3 regions of the Megasphaera vaginalis (ex Bordigoni et al. 2020) genome follow, and region 2 is predicted to be linked to each of the others. Evidence: riboswitches for the same ligand, from Rfam matches in the RefSeq annotation. Region 2 holds a riboswitch; each other region holds the start of a gene.
The links. A riboswitch is a leader RNA that binds a small molecule or an ion and turns the genes downstream of it on or off. The one in region 2 is predicted to bind S-adenosylmethionine.
Positions count from the first base shown of each region.

Region 1 (2,321 bases), on a different contig from region 2:
GCTAATACCTATGTCAACTATACATATATACTTAAAAAGCATGTCTTTTTGCAAAAAAATCCCTTGCCACAAAGGCAAGGGATCAACTGCTCAGAATTCCGGCTCAATAAGTCCGTATTTACCATGTTTCCGTTTATAGACCACACTGATCGTATCCGTGTCAGAGTTGAGGAAAACGAAGAAATCATGACCGACGAGATTCATTTGCAGAATTGCTTCTTCCACATCCATCGGCCGTGCGGCAAATTTCTTGGTTCTGACAACTTCAAATTCTTCTTCCGGAGCGTCAGGGCCTTCTACCAACGCGGCATGGAAGGAATCGCCCTTCATGCGGCGCGCAATTTTTGTCTTATATTTATGAATCTGACGCACGATCTTGTCAAAGCCGAGATCAATTGCGGCATACATATCGTCATTACGTTCTACAACCCGCAGCACGACGCCGTCGACCTTGACTGTAAGTTCAGCAATTTTAGTGTCTTTTTCAATAGAAAGAACGGCCTGCAAATTCACTTCGCTATCGAAATACTTGGTAACCTTTTTCTCATGCTTCAGTACGTACTCCTTTAATGCCGGAGTAATTTCAATATTCTTACCTCTTACAACTGCTGCCATAAAAATCCCTTCCTTTCATAAAGGAAATAAAGCTTGCACCGTATTTCCCCTTATATTTTATATATTCAACAGCGACATGCAAATTCCTGCTGTGAAAGTTTTGCAATAAACGGCAACTCCCGTTTGACATCATTTCCCGTTCATGATAAGATAAACGGCAACAGCATAATATACTGTTCATCCAGAGCAGCAGAGGGACTGGCCCTATGAAGCTGCGGCAACCCCCACTCGGGAAGGTGCCAATTCCATCGGAGATTCCGACAGATGACATGAGCTTAGTTCTGGTGCGCCGTCAACTGTTGACGGCTTTTTTTATTTTACAAACTGTGTTTTAAGGAGCTGATACCGTGATTATCCTGGAAAATATCACCAAAACTTACGGCGACAAGGCGAAGGTCACCGCCTTAAACGGCATTGATCTGACGATCGAAGACGGCGAGATATTCGGCATCATCGGCAAGAGCGGCGCCGGTAAATCAACGTTGGTGCGTTGCATCAATATGCTGGAAAAACCGACGAGCGGCAAAGTCATTATCAATACCAAAGAGCTGACGGCAATGAACGACAGCCAGTTGCGCCGGGAAAGAAAAAACATCGGCATGATCTTTCAACATTTTAATCTCCTGTCTTCACGTACGGTTTTTGACAACATTGCTTTCCCCCTCGAATTGATCGGAGCCTCAAAAGAGGTGATCAAAAAAAAGGTCGATGAATTGCTTGATCTCGTAGACCTGACGGACCGCCAATACAATTATCCGTCCCAATTATCTGGCGGCCAGAAACAACGCGTCGGCATCGCCAGGGCCCTGGCCAGCGATCCAAAAATTCTCCTCTGCGATGAAGCCACATCGGCCCTCGATCCGCAAACGACGAAATCGATCCTCGATTTGTTGAAGAATATCAACAAACGCCTGAACCTTACGATTGTCCTGATCACGCATGAAATGGCGGTCATTAAAGAAATCTGTGACCGCGTCGCCGTTATCGAAGGCGGCGTTATTAAGGAGCAAGGGCGGGTTGTCGATATTTTTACGGCCCCGCAATCACAAACGATGCAGGACTTCGTCAAATCCGTTATCAATACGGAAATCCCCGAGGGAATCCGTAAAATGGGCATCAGCGACCAACCGGCGCCTGACCGCAATATGCTCGTGCGCCTTCGCTTCAAAGGCGAGATTACGAAAGATCCGGTCGTGATGAATATCGCCAAAAAATCAAATGCCGCCGTCAGCGTCCTCTACGGCGACATCGACTATATCCAGGACGAGCCCTTCGGGTATCTCGTCATCGTCATCATGGGCGACATGGAAACACAAACGGCAGCATTTTCATACATCAAGGAATTACCCATTGAAAGCGAGGTTTTAGGTTATGTCCCCGGAAATCATTAAATTACTGACGCAAGGCATAGAAGAAACGGTATTCATGGTTTGTGTAGCGACGTTCATCGGCTCTTTGATCGGCATCCCTCTCGGCGTCACCTTGGTCACTTCATCGAAAGGCCATATTCTGGAAAACAGTTTCATCAATCGTATTCTCGGCACTGTCGTCAATATTGTCCGTTCCGTGCCGTTTATTATTCTCATGGTCGCCATCATCCCGTTGACCCGTATTATTGCCGGCACTTCAATCGGCACGTTAGCAGCCTGTGTCCCGCTGACGATCGTCGCAATTCCTTTTCTCAGCCGCCTCGTCGAAACCTCGAT
Region 1 covers NZ_OEQB01000003.1:36,409-38,729, forward strand. Annotated here, with positions in the region: gene hpf (ribosome hibernation-promoting factor, HPF/YfiA family) at 91-615, opposite strand; SAM riboswitch class I at 790-885, shown strand; gene C0977_RS04385 (methionine ABC transporter ATP-binding protein) at 963-2,006, shown strand; gene C0977_RS04390 (methionine ABC transporter permease) at 1,987-2,321, shown strand, end outside.
Region 1: another riboswitch for S-adenosylmethionine. It lies ahead of C0977_RS04385 (methionine ABC transporter ATP-binding protein); the one in region 2 lies ahead of C0977_RS07365 (MetQ/NlpA family ABC transporter substrate-binding protein).

Region 2 (2,321 bases):
GATGTGGCTGCTTTTTTTTGCGCGCAAAGATGGCGGCCAGATCGGACCGGACCGACAGACGGCGTCGACCTCTTGGGAGCAGCCTGCGTATAACGGTGATCCTTGCGCGATAGCAGCGGGCTTTAAGCCATAAAAAAACACGCTCTGCAGAGCGTGTTTTTTTTATTAGAACGCCGGCAAGATGGTGCCTTGGAAGTGTTCTTCAATAAACTTTTTAATCGCTTCCGACTGATAAATGGCGACGACCTTTTTGTACGTTTCATTGTTTGCATCTTCGTCACGAACGACGATGACGTTAGCGTAAGGCGAGTTTTTGTCTTCGACGATGAGCGAGTCTTTTTGCGGATTCAGGCCTGCCGGAATCGCGTAGTTCGTATTGACGCAAGCCAGATCGGTATCGTCAAGAGAGCGGGAAATCTGAGCGGCATCCAATTCGACGAACTGCAAATTCTTCGGATTTTCGACGATATCGGTTACGGAAGCGTCAACGGAATTGCCGTTTTTCAAGGTAATCAATTTTGCCTGCTGCAGCAGAAGAAGTGCGCGCGCACCGTTTGTCGGATCGTTCGGAATGGCGACTTTGGCTCCCGGGGTGACGTCGGCAAGGGATTTGTATTTATGGGAATACGCCGCCATCGGCAAGATGATGGATTTGCCGATAGACGTTAACTTCAGCCCCTGTTTCTTGATGACATTGTCAAGGTAAGGCTGGTGCTGCATGGAGTTCATATCGAGGTCTTTGTCGGCAAGGGCTTTGTTCGGCTGGACATAGTCGTTAAATTCGACGACTTTCAGCGTAATGCCCTGTTTGGCCGCTTCCTTAGCCACTTCTTCCATTACCTCTGCATGCGGTCCTGCCGTTACGCCGACTTTGATTTCTTTTTTTGTAGTATCGGCAGTGTCGGAGCTGCCGCAGCCTGCTGCAAAGATACATGTTGCCGCAATTAAGGCGAGACTGATAACTTTTTTTACGGATACGTTCATTTGATAATTCCCCCTGTATATTATAATGATGAGTATAAATTTCAACCGGCATAGCAGCGTCTTCAAGTGACAAAAGAAAAGCCGTCATGACGATGACGGCTTGTGTATATGCTCCTTCATCTGTCGGTAAAACCGCTGGAATTAGCACCTTTCCCCGAAAGGAGGTTGCCGCAGCTTCACAGGGCCAGTCCCTCTGCTGCTCTTGATGAAAACGGTATGCAGTTGTTGAAAGTAATGATAACGCGTCGCCGCGATCTTGTCAAGAGGAAATGACAGCTCGTCGCATATGACGGTTTTTCAAGACGGAAAGTCGTGGCTTTGCGGCTACGTGAAGGCCCAATTACGGATCAGCGGCACGACTAGGGGCTGATAAAGGAAATATAAGAAGGAAAAGACGCAAAAGCCTATGGATGCGCCCACAATGGCTCCGTTGATGCGGATCCACGACAGGTCTTCGCCCAGTTTGTTTTCAAGGAATTCGTTAAATTTCCGCTTGTCAAAAGTTGACAGGACGTCACGGACGGCAATGGCGATGAGACTGTGTTCGTGTTCGAGAAGAATATTACAGGTGCGGCAGATCTGTTCATCAAGCCAGTTTTTTACGGATTCATGGGAACGGCAATAGGCAATGTACCGAAAGAACTGCGTTTCCAACATATCCTTCAGTTCCTCCTGTCCTGTCTGACCGCTTGTAAAATAGATTTCAACAGACCCTTGGGTGGCATCGAGCCATTGTTCGAGCGGCAGGGAATCGATGAACTGGTCTTGCCAGTTCTGGACGGCGAAGGCCAATTGACCGCTCATGGAATAGAGAAACAATTCAAACTTGCGGCAGAGCCACTCTTTTTGCGCCGCATCGGCCTGTTCCCAATGATCAAGCCAGATGAGCAGGCCGCTTTTGATATCCTGAGCTATTTTTTGCGGGTCCACGATGCCGAGTACTTTGTTAATTGTCAGCGTGGAGACCGTCGAATGTTTGGATTCTTCCTGCCATTGCAGGATCAGATCTTTTATCACCGTGTCAAATTCGTCGCTGGCAATAAGTTCTCTGATGAGATTGAGCGTATCTGTGAACATGTTGCTGTTCGGGTCAGCCAACAGGGAAATGAGACGGTCCTGGAAAAAGTTGACGAGCGGTTGCTTTTTGAGATAGCTGCGTAAACGAATAAGGATCGCTTGTTGTGTGTCTCCTTTTTGAGCAAAACCGTAGGCTCGGATTGAAACGGCATAAAGCAGATTTCGAAATTTTTCCTTTCCCGCCGGTTCGCGCAGCCATACCGATAATTTATCGATGAACGAAATGTTGCGCAGCTTATCTTGCCAAATCTTGGGCTGCA
Region 2 covers NZ_OEQB01000005.1:49,003-51,323, reverse strand. Annotated here, with positions in the region: gene C0977_RS07365 (MetQ/NlpA family ABC transporter substrate-binding protein) at 166-984, opposite strand; SAM riboswitch class I at 1,098-1,196, opposite strand; gene C0977_RS07360 (DUF445 domain-containing protein) at 1,309-2,321, opposite strand, start outside.

Region 3 (2,321 bases), on a different contig from region 2:
GATACGGCTTTTAGGGCTGACGGTCAGTCAATTGCAGCCGCTGCAAATACAGGGCGATCTTTTTTCTGACGATGCGGAAACACAGGAAAAGGTGACGGCGGCGATCGACAGACTGCAGGAACGGTTCGGCAGACAAGCGATCATGAAGGGGTTTCTTTGGGAATTATCACAAGATAGAGAGACGAGAAAATAAACAGTCAGCAACTGAAGGAGGTTTTTTACGATGGCCATATACAAAATAGCTGCGCATACGGGAACGAATGATAACGGGTATATTCAATACGATGCAGATACACGGACCGTACAGGTTCATCTTTGTAATGACGAGATCAACCGAAAGGTTTACGAGTACCTGACGACCTGCCAGACGCTTCACAACTATGTCGATCTGTCTTTTTTCGAGACGATCAAAGAACGGCCTGTCGCCAGTTGGGAAACGATGCGATTGGCGCTGGCGAAGGTCTGGATGGAACTGGGTGTGCATATTGATTGGAGCCGCAAGGTAGATTGATTTTTTCGTCATATGCCACATGTTATGCACAAATTACACACAATCTTGGCGCCTGTCTGTGTATAGGCTTTAAATGCCCTGTTTTTCGCCGCTTTTTCTCCTTCTTTTCGAGACGAGATACCGCTTAAATTGTGGATAACTCAGATATCTCCAGGCGGAAAGAGCCGTGGCTTATCTCCTGCTATTCGCATATTGGAGAGGATAAGGCGGAATCTTGACGGAAGGCGAAACGGCTGTGTACAGGTGTTGTGATTTTGTGTATAAGTTATCCTGAAAAGGGTAAATTTTGTGTGAAGAATTGTACAAATGGCGTAATTACGCCATTTTTTACAGCTGTTTTGAGCCGGTTGTCCACATTTTGGTCATGGGAAACGGCTGGTGCGAGAACGTGCACGGAAAAGGATAGGCTTGACGGGGGAGCATTTTCGGTATATAGTGAAGAAGTCTCATTACAATATGCATCTAGAGCAGCTGAGGGACTGGCCCGACGACGCTGCGGCAACCTTCCGGAAGGAAAGGTGCCAATTCCAGCGCCACGGCGATGGCGACAGATGACAATAGGGGTTTTGCAGGTGCGTCATCGTTATGATGACGCATTTTTTTGTGCAATCATTCGTTAGGGGGAATCGTCATGATTGAAACGAAAACACTTGCCGGCCGAACGGTGCGGCTACGAGACGTTTTTATTCTCGGATTTGCTTTTTTTGCGACGTACTTCGGCGCCGGCAATCTTATTTTTCCGCCGCAGTTGGGCTTGAGCAGCGGGACCGCTTTTCTTCCGGCACTGCTCGGGCTGTCCTTGTCAGGCATTCTGTTGCCTGTGTTTGCGCTTCTGGTTATTAACCGGTGCGGTGATGTGCGGCGTCTTACGGCACATGTCGGCAAGCACACGTATCATATCTTATTAACGTTGCTGATGATTATCTGTACCTTTGTTTCCATTCCGCGGACTTGCGCGACGGCCGTTCAGCTTGGCGTACAGGGGAATTTTCCCGATCTGCCTTTTACTGCCGGCGTGCTGATTTATTTTGCCGTCGCCTATTTTTTTACCTTTGATGAAGGCAGCGTTTTTGATAAGATGGGCAAATATTTGACTCCGATATTGGCGTTGATCCTCATTGTTGTCGGTGCGGCTGGCATCTTTTTTCCCTTGGGGACGCCGGCAGATCCCGTTGTGGAGAATGCTTTTGTCAATGCTTTCTTGGGCGGATATAATACCGGTGACGTTCTGGTCAGCTTCATCATGGCTTCCTTGTTTATCGGTGCCGTCGAGGCCAAGGGGTATACGACGCGGAAATCGCGCAATGAAGCGATGGTGTTGTGCGGCCTGATTACGGTTATTCTGCTTCTGGTTATTTATGGCAGTCTTCTTTATATGGGGGCCTGTGTCAGCGGAGATTACGAACAGTCCATTGGCCGTGCCGCGTTACTTGTCGCCATTATTCAGCGCGCTGTCGGCGGGAAGGGTGTCGTATCGTTTTTTCGTTATCGTGACGGCGGCGGTATCGGCGGCAACGGCGCTTTTGGGCGTTGACGGCATCGTTACGTATATCGGGTGGATCTACAGCATTTCCTATCCGCCCGTACTGGCATTAATGGTCTTGGGGACGTTTGCCAAGGTCATTCCCAATGACGGCGCGTATAGAGGGGCGACCTATTTGGTCGTTATCTATGCGTTGCTTGAAGCGTTTCCGGGCCTTAGCGGCATGGCAGCCGCTAAGGTCATTGTGGCGGTCACGCCGTTGTCGTCTTACGGCTTTGGCTGGATCACGCCCTTTCTCATCGGCTTTGTCGGCGGCGCTGTGTGGGG
Region 3 covers NZ_OEQB01000004.1:189,778-192,098, forward strand. Annotated here, with positions in the region: gene C0977_RS06690 (DNA polymerase IV) at 1-193, shown strand, start outside; gene C0977_RS06695 (hypothetical protein) at 224-511, shown strand; SAM riboswitch class I at 967-1,069, shown strand; partial or broken gene C0977_RS06700 (branched-chain amino acid transport system II carrier protein) at 1,143-2,321, shown strand, end outside.
Region 3: another riboswitch for S-adenosylmethionine. It lies ahead of C0977_RS06700 (branched-chain amino acid transport system II carrier protein); the one in region 2 lies ahead of C0977_RS07365 (MetQ/NlpA family ABC transporter substrate-binding protein).